2 regions of the Microlunatus sp. YIM B11417 genome follow, and region 2 is predicted to be linked to the other one. Evidence: riboswitches for the same ligand, from Rfam matches in the RefSeq annotation. Region 2 holds a riboswitch; the other holds the start of a gene.
The links. A riboswitch is a leader RNA that binds a small molecule or an ion and turns the genes downstream of it on or off. The one in region 2 is predicted to bind S-adenosylmethionine.
Positions count from the first base shown of each region.

Region 1: it holds a riboswitch for S-adenosylmethionine, as region 2 does, so the genes downstream of both, AC6CCG_RS20045 (cysteine dioxygenase) here and AC6CCG_RS29095 (aminotransferase class V-fold PLP-dependent enzyme) in region 2, are expected to answer to the same signal.

Region 1 covers NZ_JCAMPJ010000004.1:99,610-106,854, forward strand. The annotation lists gene AC6CCG_RS20025 (ABC transporter ATP-binding protein) at 1-599, shown strand, start outside; gene AC6CCG_RS20030 (P-loop NTPase family protein) at 757-981, shown strand; gene AC6CCG_RS20035 (glycoside hydrolase domain-containing protein) at 975-3,467, opposite strand; gene AC6CCG_RS20040 (hypothetical protein) at 3,539-3,865, opposite strand; SAM riboswitch class IV at 3,979-4,091, shown strand; gene AC6CCG_RS20045 (cysteine dioxygenase) at 4,305-4,787, shown strand; gene AC6CCG_RS20050 (rhodanese-like domain-containing protein) at 4,784-5,296, shown strand; gene AC6CCG_RS20055 (DUF418 domain-containing protein) at 5,250-6,428, opposite strand; gene AC6CCG_RS20060 (LacI family DNA-binding transcriptional regulator) at 6,618-7,245, opposite strand, start outside.
Region 2 covers NZ_JCAMPJ010000009.1:89,556-96,800, reverse strand. The annotation lists gene AC6CCG_RS29120 (dihydroorotase) at 1-499, opposite strand, end outside; gene AC6CCG_RS29115 (aspartate carbamoyltransferase catalytic subunit) at 499-1,458, opposite strand; gene pyrR (bifunctional pyr operon transcriptional regulator/uracil phosphoribosyltransferase PyrR) at 1,458-1,994, opposite strand; gene AC6CCG_RS29105 (hypothetical protein) at 2,083-2,391, shown strand; gene AC6CCG_RS29100 (DUF5130 family protein) at 2,378-2,764, shown strand; gene AC6CCG_RS29095 (aminotransferase class V-fold PLP-dependent enzyme) at 2,877-4,241, opposite strand; SAM riboswitch class IV at 4,288-4,390, opposite strand; gene AC6CCG_RS29090 (hypothetical protein) at 4,504-5,394, shown strand; gene leuA (2-isopropylmalate synthase) at 5,559-7,245, shown strand, end outside.

The DNA of each region.
Region 1 (7,245 bases), on a different contig from region 2:
TGGTCGCGCTGGAGAAGGTCTTCGAACTGCTCGACCTGCCGACCGAGTCGAGCTCCGAAGCCCGGTCACTGCCGGTCCGGGCAACCAGGCTGACCTTCGACGGCGTCTGGTTCCGACATCCCGCGCCGGGTACGGCGACCCTGCCCGACCTGGCCGCCGAGTCCGCGCAGAAGGAGGTTCAGGACTGGGCGGTGGCCGATCTGAGCTTCACCCTGGTGCCCGGCGGCGTCACTGCCCTGGTCGGAGCCAGCGGCGCAGGGAAGACCACGACCGCCCTGCTCGCCGCCGGCATCCACCGGCCGACCCGGGGCAAGATCATGATCGACGAGGTGGACCTGGCCGAGCTGTCACCGGCCGGCCGGCACCGGGCCATCGGCATGGTCACCCAGGACGTCTACGTTCTGCACGCCAGCCTCCGCGACAATCTGACCCTGGCCCGGCCGGGCGCGGACGATGATCAACTTCGACGGGCCCTGGCGCGGGCCCAGCTGGCCGACCTGGTGGACGGGCTGCCGCAGGGTCTGGACACCGTGGTCGGTGACCGCGGCTTCCGGCTGTCCGGCGGCGAACGTCAACGGCTGAGCTTAGGAGGGTGCTGAGGAATCCTGACCTACCGGGCGGCGCCCAGGCACGCGCCCGGCTGCGTTGTCGTCGTCGCGCGATGGGCACCGCATCGCTCTCCTCCTCCGCCTTGCCGGCCACGCACCTGGACACCGCCCGCCACGGCCAGGATTCCTCAGCACCCTCCTAACCCGGATGTTCCTGGCCCAGCCCGACATCGTGATCTTGGACGAGGCGACGGCCCACCTGGACGCCCTGACCGAGGCCGCCCTGCATCGGGCGATCACCGAGGACCTGGCGGGCCGTACGCTGTTGATCATCGCGCACCGGCCGAGCACGATCGAGAACGCTGATCGCACTGTACGGCTCCGCCAGGGTCGGCTGTGCCCTTCGACAGGCTCAGGGCACGGTGGTCAGTAGATCTCGATCTCGTCGATGAACACGCCGTTGTCCCGCTTGGTGAAGGTTCGGGTGAACGCGATCTTCACGTGTTTGGCCTCGACCGGCGTGAACCGGACCAGGTAGCGGTTGCCGGAGGCGTCGTTCGGCCGGGTCAGCCCGCCCCGGTCGGTCCAGGTGGTGCCGTCGGTGCTCGTCAGCACCCGCACGGTGTCCGGGCGATAGTACGAGTACTCGACGTAGCCCTGCACGTCGACCTCCCGCACCGTCTTCGGTGCGTCGAAGTCGAAGGTCACCGAGAAGTCCTTCGTCTCGTCCGGACCACCCTGGATCACGTACGGCCGCTTGTCGCCGAAGTTGTCCGACACGACACCGTCGGTGGACTCCAGCAACGTGTCGTCGGCGAAGTCCTTCGGCGGCTCCCACGACTTGTGGTACGTCCGTCCGCCGACCAGGTTCGGCCGGCCGACCGGGGCGCCGGCGATCTTGAACTCGACCAGTCCCGGCGCCGCGGCCTTCAGTCGGACGTAGCGCGCCTTGGCGTTCAGCCCGACGAACTCCTCCCCGCCCTTCGATCCGGTCCGGGTGCCGGCGTCGACCCAGCTCTTGCCGTCGTAGGAGGTCTGGATCGTGTACGACTCCGGGTGCGTGTCGCCCCAGGTGACGAAGACACCGTCCACCTGGTGCTGGGCGCCGAGGTCAGCGGCGGCGCCGGTCGTGATCACCTTCGCCAGGTTCCGGGCGGCCAACGGCTTGCCGGCGGCGGCATCCAGGACGAGCGCCCGGATCCGTTCCAGGTAAGTGACATCGCCGGTGAACGTGCCGGGCTTGCTGGCCAGGGCCTTGGCCAGGTCGGTGGCGAGTCCCGGATGCTTCCGCTTCAAGATCTCGACGACCTCCCAGTCCTCGATGCCGTCCCGCAGCGACTCCAGCCGCAGCGTCCGCTCCAGCAGGTCCTTGTGCTCCTTGTCGACGTTGACCGTCCAGAAGTCGCCCTTCACCTCCTGGTCGTCCATCGAGATGTTCCAGTTGTTGAAGGCCCAGTGCAGATGCCCGTTGGCCCCGCGCGCGGCGGCCAGCCAGCCGATCAGGCGCTGGTAGTACTGCGGCTGGTCGACGAACCGGTTGAGGAAGCCGAGCGTCGGAATGTTGCAGTTGTAGAGCCAGAGATCCTTGCCCTCCGAGCGGGCCTTGTCCCAGGCCGCCGGATGCGTCTCGTAGTTGAGCAGGTTGGGGATCACGATGTCCTCGTTCTTGCTCACGTCGCTGGCCACCGGCTCGTGGAAGGTGGCGTCGCCGATCTTGACCTCCGGCCAGACGGCCTTCACCTTGCCGTACACGCCTTCCCAGCCGGCCTTGCCGACAGCCCCCTGCGGCTCGTCGCCGATGTGCATCCACCAGCGCTGGTCCCAGCCCTTGGCCTTCACATGATCACGAAGCGCGGTGACGTACTGCGTGATGTAGCTGTCGGCCTCGGCGGAATCCCAGTCGACGTACTTCTTGATCAACTTCCCGTCCGGCCCGGTGGCCAGGGTCTCGACGTCCCACTTCGACCAGTAGCCGGGGCCGCCGGCCATCCAGAGACCCTCCAGGCGGCTGACCGTGCCGCGCTCGGTGAAGAACTTGACCACCTCGTCGACCCGGCTCCAGTCGAAGTGCACGGTGCCGTCGGGATCGACCTTGGTCTTCTCGCCCTGCATCAGCAGCGTGCTCATCGGCAGGGTCAGGTTGTTGTTGCGGTAGTCCTTGCGGATCCGCGCGTAGTCCTCCATCAGCTTCCACCACTCGGGGCTGAACGGGGAGAAGCCGTAGTTGGCGAGCATCGTCTCGACCGGCGGTTCCTGATACGAGACCGTACCGAAGAACAACGTCCACTCGACGTCGGTGAAGCCGCTGTCCTTGGTGTCCGGGATGGTCACCGGCCGGACGTTGATCGACAGCGGCAGGCTCAGGTTGCCCTGGTCGGTCTCCAGCGTGACGGTGCCGCGGTAGACCCCGCCGGCGGCGTCCCGCGGCACCTTGACCCGGACCCAGATCGGCTGGGTCCGGTTGGCCTCGACCTTGACCGTCGGCGTGTTCGACAGGCCGTCCGGGAACTCGTCCGGCGCGGTCCGACTCGGCGCGTAGACGATCTGCTTGCTGCCGTTCTTGTCGAAGACCGAGTTGTGGTTCAGCGAGGTGAACTTGACGAAGTTGTACGACAGGTTCGACCCGGCGATCGAGTGCCGACCGGAGGTCAGCGAACCGAACGAGACCTTCTTGATCGTGAACTCGCGGTCCCAGCGGACGACGACCTGGCCGGCCTCGAACTCGTTCCGGGCCGAGTCGAGGGCGAGCGCCGGAGCGCCGCCGGTGTCGTCCGGCAACGAGTCCGGAAAGACGTGCGTGGACGCGCGCGCGGCCCACAGTAAAGGCTTCGCGGCCGATTGGGCCGCGGGCGCGGTGAGCGCGGTCGCGACACAGGCGACGGCGAGCACCAGGGCAGCGAACAACGGGAACGGCTTCATCGGCTGACTCCCCTACAGTCGGTGGAAACCTCATTGTTGGAACCGGCCCAGCACGGCGACAAACATCCCGATTAGACCACTGGCCCCGCCGTCGGCGGCGGGTCCCGATCGGACCCCGGAGCGATCACCCGGCGGACGTCACCGGCCGGCAGCCAGACCCGAGCTCGTCGCCGATCGTGCAGCTCGACCAGGACCACGGGCCGGACCCAGCGGGTGACATGGCCGCGGACCCACTCCTCCCCGTCGCGGGCCCAGACCACCCGTGCCTCCACCTCGATCCGGGTGTGGTCGGCCAGGAAACGTGCGGTCTCCCCCGGCGGCCACTCCTCGTTCTCGACCTGTTGCTGCTCCTCCGGCGAGAGCTTCTCCCACCAGAACGAGTCCCTGACGCCTGCCATCCCGTCAGTATCGAACACCTGAGCGATTTTTCCAACCTGGACCACCGTCCGTGATGTGGGACACAGTGGAACTCGGTTGAATCAGGCGCCGGTCGTCGTGGATCATCGAGGCAGGTCATGAGTGTCAGCGCCAAGCCCCGGCTCGCTGACCGGCAACCCTCGCGGAAGCGGGTGGGGTGCTCCGGGTGAGGACCTGGTCCGGCAGAGCGTCGGACAAGCCACTTCCAGAACATGCGGAGGCACGATGATGACGAAGGGAACAGCGGAACCGCTCTGGCGGGACCCCGCGGCGGCGTTCCGTTCCCGGCTCCATGTTGATCTTGCTCGGACGGCAAGCGCCGTCTGTTGTCGAATGCGCTGACCGCGTCCCTTCGACAACCCCGCCCTGCCCGGCTCGCCGTACGGCGACACGAGGCTCGGCCCTGCCCCGAGGATGATCATGTCCGATTTCGATTCCCCGAACCCTCACCTGGTCCAGCACGCCAGGATCATCGCGGCCACGCCGCGGCTCTGGCACTCCGCGGTCACCTTCGACCCGGACAGCCGCTTCCGTACCCATCTCCACTCGGCGCCCGACTACGAGGCCTGGCTGCAGACCTGGCTGCCCGGCCAGTCGACCGACTGGCACGACCACGGCGCCGGCAGCGGTGTCATCCTGGTCCTGCAGGGCACCCTGCTGGAGCACCTGGCCTGGGACGACCCGACCCGGCCGGCCCAGATCGACCCCGAGCCGATCGTGCACGAGGCCGGGCGGCCGACGGAGTTCGGCCCGTTCCACATCCACCGGCTGGTGAACAGCTCGTCCGATCCCGCGATCAGCCTGCATCTCTACCCGCCGACGCTGGTCGAGGCCAGGCGGTACGCGCGCTACGGCGATCTGCTCGACTCGGTCGACGTCCGCCTGATCGGGGCGCCGCGGTGAACCTCTCCCCCGCCGGTACGGTTCTCGATGTCGGCGTGCACGGCACGACTCTCGATGTCGGCGTGCACGGCACGACGCTCACCGCGCCACCGGTCCGGATCGCGCCGCGGCTGCCGGCGCTGACTCCGGCCGAGGCCCGGCACGCCTGGGACGCCGGCGCCACCGTGATCGATCTCCGCTCCCCGGCCGAACGCCGACGGACCGGTGAGCTGCCCGGGGCGCTGCTGCTCGGCGCCGACCAGGTGGCCGAGCTGGACCTGTCCGACGAGACGACCGTGATCCTGGTCTGCGGTGCCGGCGACCGGTCGGACCGGCTGGCCGAGGTGCTGCACCGGCGCGGCCGCGGCAACGTGACCTGGGTCAGCGGCGGCTACCGCGGCTGGCTGGAGGCGATCTGGCGGCAGTGGTCGGAGATGCTGGTCTGCGATCCGGGCACTCCGGCCGGCCGCTTCGCCCGCCTGATCACCCACCCGAGCTCGCCGGCTCGGCGACCCGGCCGGGCCGGTTGACCAGCCGGCGGAGCAACCACTCCGCCGGACCGGGCCGGTCCGCGGCCCGCAGCAGATTGGCCACGAGGGCCGCGACCAGCCAGGCGGTCAGGCCGATCAGCATCGCGCCGGCCGGGCCGACCCGGGCGCCGAAGCCGAGGAACGCGGTCGACGACACCAGGATCAGCGTCGTCTCCATGACGATGTAGCAGGTCAGCGAGCGCTGCCCGATCGCGGTCAACGGCCGGGTCCACCGGGCGGTGGCCGGGACGCGCCGTCCGATCAGCCCGAAGATCGCGGCGTACGCGAAGCCGCCGGCGAGACCGGACGTCACATGGAGCGCCTGGGCCCACCAGCCGTGCTCGGGCCCCAGCGTCCCGGTCCCGATCAGGGCCAGCGGCACCGCGCCGAGCAGCGAGACCGGCAGCCCGATCGCGACGATCCGGCGCAGCAGGCCGAGGTTGCGCTCCGGCTCCTCGAGCAGCCGGTGGCGGGCGGCCCAGGCACCGACCAGGACGGCCAGCGCGATCGGGAACAGCGTGACGTTGATGATCGCCCCGAACACCCAGCTGGTCAGCCGGTGGGCCAGGTCGGCCGGGGCGTAGCCGAGGTGCCCGAGCGCCATCGCCGGAGCGCCTTCGGTGGGACCCGCCGAGAGCGCGAAGCCGAGCAGGACCGAGGTGATCACGGCGACCCCGGCCAGCACGATGATCACCCGGCGCAACGCCCGGTCGTCGCGGACCAGGACGCCGGCCAGCAGGATCGTGATCACCCCGTACGGGGCGAGGATCTCCACCGGCGTGACCAGCAGCGCCATCCCGAGGCCGAAGATCACCATCCAACGGCCGCGCCGGCGGATCCGGGACCGGATCACGGCGTCCGGCTCGCCGCGCCGCCGCCGGCTTTCGATGATCAACACGAGGCCGTACCCGAGCAGGGCGGCGAACAAGGGGAACGACCGGCTGAAGACGAAGAAGGTCAGACCGAGATTGGCCAGCTGATCGGCCACTCCACTCGCCGGCCGGAGCCGCTCGTCGATGTTCGCCAGGTCAGGTCCGGTGATCAACAACGGCGCATGGGCCAATGCGATCAGCAGCAGCATGAAGCCGCGGGCAAGGTCCGGGGCGAGCATCCGTCCGGTTGAACTGGTCATGGCACCAGCCCAGCAGCAAAAGGGGTGTGAGGCGAGGCCCCGATCGGCCAGAACACCGGTCCGATCGTCCAGAGCTTTCGTCCCCTGACCCGACCTTGCGTGCCCTGACCCGACCTTTCGTGCCCTGAGCCTGTCGAAGGGCCAGCCACATCCGACGTTGCCCTTCGACAAGCTCAGGGAGCGTTGTGGCTAGCGGCCGATCGAGCTCTCACGCAACCGCAGGGTCCACGGCACCGCGACGGACTCGGCCGGGCGGTCCGGATCCGCGATCCGGGCCAGCAGCAGCCGCAGTGCCTCCTCGGCGAGGAACTCCAGATCGGCGGCGACGGTGGTCAGGGTCGGGTTGCCGAAGCGGCCCTCGGCGATGTCGTCGAAGCCGGCGATGGCGATCCGGCCCGGCACGTCGACCCGGGCCTCGACACAGGCGCGGACCGCGCCGATCGCCATCAGGTCGTTGAAACAGAAGACCGCGTCGGGCGGCTCCGGCAGCGCCAGCAACTGCTCCATCGCCTGCTTGCCGTCGATCCGGTCGTAGTGGGCGACTCCGATCACCAGCTCCGGCCGGTACGGCAGCCCGGCACTCGCCAACGCCTGCCGATAGCCCTCGAGCCGGACCGACGCCGTGCCGGCGACCGACTCCCGGCCGATCGCGGCGATCCTGGTCCGGCCCAGCGAGATCAGGTGATCGGTCATCGCCCGCGACGCGGCGACCGAGTCGACGGCGACATGATCGAAACCGGGCGGTACGGCCCGCTCACCGAGCAGCACCAGCGGCAGATCGTCCGCCCGGCCGGCGATCTCGTCGGCGTCGACCGCC
Region 2 (7,245 bases):
CCCGTACGTATTCGAGCGCCCGGCGCATCAGCCGCGCGTCGCCGACACAGTGGCCGTCGTCGGAGAACACCCGGACCCCGGCCGCCGACCGGGCCATCAGGCCGAGCTCGGCGAGTTCGGCGCCGGCCAGGCCCTTGGTGACGGCGCCGACCGGGACCACCTGGGTGTGGCCGGCCCGCCGGCCGAGAGCGGCCACGTGCGCGGCGGCCTCGGCGGTGTCGGTGACCGGGTCGGTGTTGGCCATCGCCAGGACAGCGGTGAAGCCGCCCCGGGCCGCGGCCGCCGTACCCGATTCGACGGTCTCGGCGTCCTCCCGGCCCGGCTCGCGCAGATGGGTGTGCAGGTCGACCAGCCCGGGCAGCGCGACCAGGCCGGCGGCGTCGAACCGCTGCACGTCGGCGGGCGCCCGGTCCGGGTCGGCGAACTGCCCGTCCATGATCAACAAATCGCCCGGACCGGAACCGGCCAGGTCGGCTCCGGTGATCATGATCGAGCTCATCAGGCGTGCTCCTTCGTCGGTACGGTCTCGTCGGCGCCGCCGAGCAGTTCGTAGAGCACGCTCATCCGGACCGCGACACCGGCGGCGACCTGGTCCAAGATCAACGAGTTCGCGGCGTCGGCCGCGTCGGCGGAGATCTCCAGGCCGCGGTTCATCGGGCCGGGGTGGCAGATCGCTGCTCCCGGCCGGAGCTTGGCCAGCCGGTCCCGGGTGAGCCCGTACGACACCGTGTACTCCCGTGGGGTGGGGAAGTAGCCACCGGACATCCGTTCCCGTTGCACCCGCAGCATCATGATCACGTCGGCCCGGTCCAGCACCGCGTCGAGGTCGGTCGAGACCTCCACCGGCCAGCTGTCGATCCCGGACGGCAGCAGGGTCGGCGGGGCCACGATGATCACGTTCGCCCCGAGCGTGCGCAGCAGCGCCACGTTGCTGCGCGCGACCCGGGAGTGCGTGATGTCACCGACGATCGCGACGGTCCGGCCGGTGAAGTCCACGGTGTCCGGATCCTGCTCCCGGAGGTGGCGGCGGATGGTGAACGCGTCCAGCAGGGCCTGGGTCGGATGCTCGTGCATCCCGTCGCCGGCGTTGATCACGTGCGCGTCGATCCACTGCGAGGCCTGCAGCGGCGCGCCGGAGGCCTGGTGCCTGATCACCAGAGCATCGACGCCCATCGCCGCCACGGTGAGCACCGTGTCGCGCAGCGATTCGCCCTTGGACACCGAGGATCCCTTGGCGCTGATGTTGATCACATCCGCGGACAGCCACTTGCCGGCGATCTCGAACGACGACCGGGTCCGGGTCGAGTCCTCGAAGAACAGGTTGACCACGGTGCGGCCGCGCAGGGCCGGCAGCTTCTTGATCGGCCGGTGCAGCACCTGGGCCATCTCCTCGGCGAGATCGAGGATCTCGACGATCTCGTCATGATCGAGATCGGCTGCGGACAACAGATGTCGCATCAGGCGGATTCCCCCTCCGCACCCGAGTCCCGGGTGATCGTGACCTCGTTCACGCCGTCGAGTTCGGCGAGCCGCACCTGGACCCGTTCACTGGCCGCGGTGGGCAGGTTCTTGCCGACATGATCGGCCCGGATCGGCAGCTGCCGGTGCCCCCGGTCGACCAGCACCGCGAGCCGTACCGCACGGGGCCGACCAAGATCACCGAGCGCGTCCAGCGCCGCGCGCACCGTACGCCCGGAATAGAGGACGTCGTCGACCAGCACCACCGTCGTGTCGTCCAGGTCCACCGGCAGCCGGGTCTGGGCCGGCGCCCGGGTCGGGTTGCGGCGCAGGTCGTCCCGGTAGAGCGTGATGTCGAGCGCCCCGACCGGGACCTGGACTCCCTCGACGCCGGCGATCGCCTCGGCCAGCCGCTCGGCCAGCGGCACGCCGCGGGTCGGGATGCCGAGCAGCACCAGACCGTCCGCGCCGCGGTTCGCCTCCAGCAGCTGATGCGCCATCCGGGCACACGCCCGGGAGATCTGCTCGGCGTCCATCACCACTCGGGAATCCGCCGCGGACGCGTCGGCTGCGCGGTCGGACACGGTGCCTCCTTCTGGGGCGTGATCGACTACCGTATGGGGCGTGAGTGAACTGCTGAGCATGGTAGTGCCCCTCGAAACGCTATCGGGCTGGCCCGAGGTCGCGAACCCGACCGTCCTGCAGACGCTGGGCGTGCTGGTGGGCATCCCGGGGCTGGTGTTCCTGGCGATCTTCGCGCTGGGCAAGGCGCCCTCGCTGATCCGGGCCAACCAGCGGCAGTCGCTCGCGGTCACCGAGCCGATCTGGCTCGGTCGCGGTGCCGAACCGGCTCAACTGGAACAGGGCGCCACCGCCGGTGAACTGCCCGCCGCCCCGGCGGCCGAGGTCGGAGGCGCAAGTGCCCGCTGGTAACGATCTGACCCCGCAGCAGCTGCACCGGATCGAGCAGGCGGTCGCCAACGCCGAGTCGGTGTCCGGGCTGACCTTCTCCGTCTTCATCGGCGTCGCCGAGGAGGATTCCCGGCGGTACGCCGAGCGGCTGCACGCCGGGCTCGACGACCCGCGCCATTCGGTCCTGGTGCTCTGCGACCCCGGCTTCCGGGCGCTCGAGATCGTCACCGGTGCCGAGGCGCGGCGTACGCTGGATGATCTTGAATGCCGGCTGGCCGCGGCGAGCATGCAGTCCTCGTTCGCCGGCGGCGACATCGTCGGTGGCCTGGTGCTCGGCATCCAGCAGCTCGGCGAGGCGGCCCGCAAGCCGCGCACGCTGCACGTCAACCCCTGACACCTCGGTGCCCTGAGCCTGTCGAAGGGCCGCAGTCCAGTGCCCTGAGCCTGTCGAAGGGCCAAGCCAGGTCATGCCGTGCCCTTCGACAAGCTCAGGGAGAGTTGTGACGTCAGCCGCGGCAGCCGGTGCCTCCGGTCTCCAGCTCGGGCAACCAGTCCGGCGCCGGGCGTGGGTCGGGCACCGGCTGAATCCGTCCGTCCACCTCGCCGTAGCTCCAGCTCGGGCCGTCCGTGATCAGCCGGTGCAGGCCGGTCAGCAGGGCATCGACATCGGCTGACGAGGAGCCCAGCCCGACGCTGACTCGGATCGCCCCGTCGGCGCAGCCCAGCCGGTTCAGCAGCGGATGGGCGCAGAACTTGCCGTCCCGGACCCCGACGCCGTGCTCGGCCGACAGGTAGGCCGCCACCAACCCCGCGTCGAAACCCTCGATCGTGAACGCGACGATGCCGACGGTGTCGGTGCTGTCGTCGAAGATCCGCAGCAGCCGCGCGCCCGGCACCTGGGTGAGCCCGGCCCGCAGCCGGTCGGTCAGCGCCCGCTCGTGCCGGTCCCGGCGCAGCCGGCCGAGGCCGGTGAGGGTGCGGCAGGCCGCGGCCAGGGTGACCGCGCCGAGTACGTTCGGGGTGCCGCCCTCGTGTCGGGCCGGGCCGGTGGTCCACTCCGTGTCGTCGGTACGGACCCGGCGGACCGCACCGCCGCCGGCCAGGTAGGGCGGCGCCGTGTCCAGCCAGTCGGACCGGCCGACCAGGACCCCGGCGCCGAACGGGGCATAGGTCTTGTGGCCGGAGAAGGCCAGGTAGTCGATCCCGGTGCTGGCCAGGTCCACGTCCCGGTGCGGCACCAGCTGGGCCCCGTCGACGGCGAGCCGGGTCCCGGTCCGCCGGCACAGCTCGGCGATCCGGTCCAGTGGCAGCGTCTCGCCGGTCACGTTGGAGGCGCCGGTGATCGCGAGCAGGCCGACCTCGGGCCGGGCGAGCTCGGCGGCCAGCAGGTCGAGGGTCGCGGCGATGGTCGGGCGGGCGGTGAGCACGGTCGCGCCGCGCTGCTGCCAGGGCAGCAGGTTCGCGTGGTGCTCGATGTCGAGGCAGACCACGTCGAGGTCGGCCGCGACCGCCCGGGCCAGCAGGTTCAGGGCGTCGGTGGTGTTGCGGGTGAAGATCACGTGGTCGTCGGCGCGGGCCCCGGTCGCCGCGGCGACGGTCCGGCGGGCCTGCTCGTACGCGGTGGTGCTGGCGGCCGACGCGTAGCCGGCGCCGCGGTGCACCGACGCGTAGTAGGGCAGGGCCCGGCCGAGCTCGTCCAGCACCTCGGTCAGGGCCGGCGCGCTGGCGGCGTAGTCGAGGTTCACGTACGGCGTGGCATCGCCGTTCACCAGCGGGACCACGAGGTCGGCGCCGCTCACCGTACGCAGCGGAGCGATCGACGGCAGACACCGCAGGTCGGTGGCGGTACGGGATTCGATGACGACGGACATCGCCGGACTCCTCACGGTCGTGGGGCCTCGGACGATCTTCCGGTACGGCCCGCGCTTGCCAAGGGTGGCCGTGTGTTCACCCGGGGCACCCCGCCGCGGAGGAGGGTTGCCGACCAGCAAGCCGGGGCTGAACGCTGGTACTCGTCACACGTACTGCTGCCGACCATTGCAGCCGACGGCACCGCGGCGACGCAAGCCGATTGGCCACATTTTGAGAAGGGTGTCCGATTTATGAGACTGCCCGGTCGCTAGGGTGACCGCCATGGATCAGGGCATCTCCGCATTGATCATCGTCTGCGGGTTCGTGATCGGGTTCGTCGGGATCGCCGTCGCCAGCCTGCGCCGCAAGCGCCGGTTGCGCGCCGAGTGTGACGACCTCGGCCGCCGGCTCGGCGCACGCTGGTTCACCGCGGAACTTGGGCTGCCGTTCGGGCGGGTGGCCGACCCACTGACCGGCGCTTCGTACACCGGGACCGGCAAGCCGTTCGACTACGCCTTCGCCGCCGAGTACCGCGGCCGCCGGGTGGTCCTGCTGGAGTATTCGACGCAGACGGTGTCCAACGGCTCGACGAGCCGGGTCGTGCATCACTCGATCCAGGTGCTCGGACCGCAGACGGTGCCGTTGAAGATCGTCTCCCGAGCCCTCGGCCTGCCGACGATGTTCTTCGGCGGGTTGACCGAGGTCGCGACCGGGCACAGCCGCTTCGACGAACAGTTCCAAGTGCTGGCCGCCGATCCGGCGAGCGTCGCCGGCGCCGTGCCGCCGGCGGTGATCGACTGGCTGCTGGCCCACCCGGAGGGGCGGTCGATGATCACCTTCGCCGGTGACGGCTTCGAGATCGCCGTGCCGGGTCCCTTGCCTGGTTGGGATTCCACCCGCACTCTGAACCAACTGGCCGACCTCGCCGACGTGTACGAGTCCGGTGCCGTGCACCCGAGCCGGCGGCTGGAGCTGACCCCCCAGTCGCCGCCCGGCAACAAGGCGCTGTCGGCCGTCGCGGGCTGCCTGATCGGCGCCACCGTGATCTTCTGGATCACGGCCTTCACGATCAGCAATCCGTCCAGCGGCCTGGTCGTCATCGCCGTGCTGGTCGGCCTGGTCGTCGTCGGGGTCCTGCTGAACCGGCTGCTGGCCCGCCGGCGGCGCCGCTGAGGCCGGGTGGCCAAATCCGGGTCGGTGTGGCTACAGTGGGCGCCATGACCCTCTGGTCGCTCCTCCTTCGCTGCCGCAGCGAGGCCCGCTAAGGGCTGGCACCCTCGCTGCGGAGTTCGTGCGTCCAGCCGAACAGGAGTTCACCCAGCAGCGAGGAACCTTTCATGACCAGCAACACCACCCCGGTCGGCGCGACCCGTCCCCAGTCCGTACCGGTGCAGCAGCCCAGCCCGATGCCGTTCCAGCGTTATCGCGCGTACACCCCGATCGCCCTGCCCGACCGCACCTGGCCGGAGCAGCAGATCACCAAGGCCCCGCGCTGGCTGTCGACCGATCTGCGGGACGGCAACCAGGCCCTGATCGACCCGATGACGCCCGCCCGGAAGCTCCGGATGTTCGAGCTGCTGGTGCGGATGGGCTACAAGGAGATCGAGGTCGGCTTCCCGTCGGCGAGCCAGACCGACTTCGACTTCGTCCGCCAGTTGATCACCGAGGAGCGGGTCCCCGAGGACGTCACGATCTCGGTGCTGACCCAGGCCCGGGAGGACCTGATCGAGCGGACCGCCGAGTCCCTGGTCGGTGCCAAGACCGCGACGATCCATCTCTACAACGCGACCGCGCCGCTGTTCCGGCGGGTCGTCTTCAAGATCGACAAGGCGGAGTGCCTGGCGCTGGCCACCCGCGGCACCGAGCTGGTCGTGAAGTACGCCGAGCAGCACCTGGGCGACGTCGAGTTCGGGTACCAGTACTCGCCGGAGATCTTCACCGGCACCGAGCCGGAGTTCGCGGTCGAGGTCTGCAACGCCGTGATGGACGTGTGGCAGCCGGGTGAGGGCCGGGAGATCATCCTGAACCTGCCGGCGACGGTGGAGATGTCCACCCCGAACACGTACGCGGACCTGATCGAGTGGTTCGGCCGCAACGTCCGCAACCGCGAGCACGTCGCGATCAGCCTGCACCCGCACAACGACCGCGGCACCGCCGTCGGCGCGACCGAGCTGGCCCTGATGGCCGGTGCCGACCGGGTCGAGGGCTGCCTGTTCGGCCACGGCGAGCGTACCGGCAACGTCGACCTGGTCACGCTGGGCATGAACCTGTTCTCGCAGGGCATCGACCCCAAGATCGACTTCTCCGACATCGACGAGATCCGTCGCACGGTGGAGTACTGCACCAACCTGCCGGTCCATCCGCGCCATCCGTACGCGGGCGACCTGGTGTACACCGCCTTCTCCGGGTCCCACCAGGACGCGATCAAGAAGGGCCTGGAGGATCTGGAGTCGAAGGCCGAGGCGCAGGGGATCGAGGTCTCCGAGATCGCCTGGGAGGCGCCCTACCTGCCGATCGACCCGCACGACGTCGGGCGTACGTACGAGGCCGTGATCAGGGTCAATTCCCAGTCGGGCAAGGGCGGCGTGGCCTACATCATGAAGAGCGAGCACGCCCTCGACCTGCCCCGTCGGCTGCAGATCGAGTTCTCCCAGGTGGTCCAGACCCGGACCGACTCCGCCGGCGGCGAGATGACGCCGGACGTGCTGTGGGAGATCTTCTCCAGCGAATACCTGGACCCCGAGGCGCCGCTGCATCTTGATCATGTGATCGGCGCGACCAGCAGCGAGGCCGGCGACACGGTCTCCGCCTGGGTGATCGACCGCGGCGAGGTGAAGGAGGTCGGCGGCGACGGCAACGGCCCGGTGTCGGCCTACGTCGACGCGGTGTCCGCCCTCGGCTACAAGGTCCGGGTGCTGGACTACGCCGAGCACGCGCTCTCCTCCGGCGGCGACGCGATGGCCGCGGCCTACGTCGAGGCCGAGGTCGGTCAGGGCGAGGACGCACGGGTGGTCTGGGGTGTCG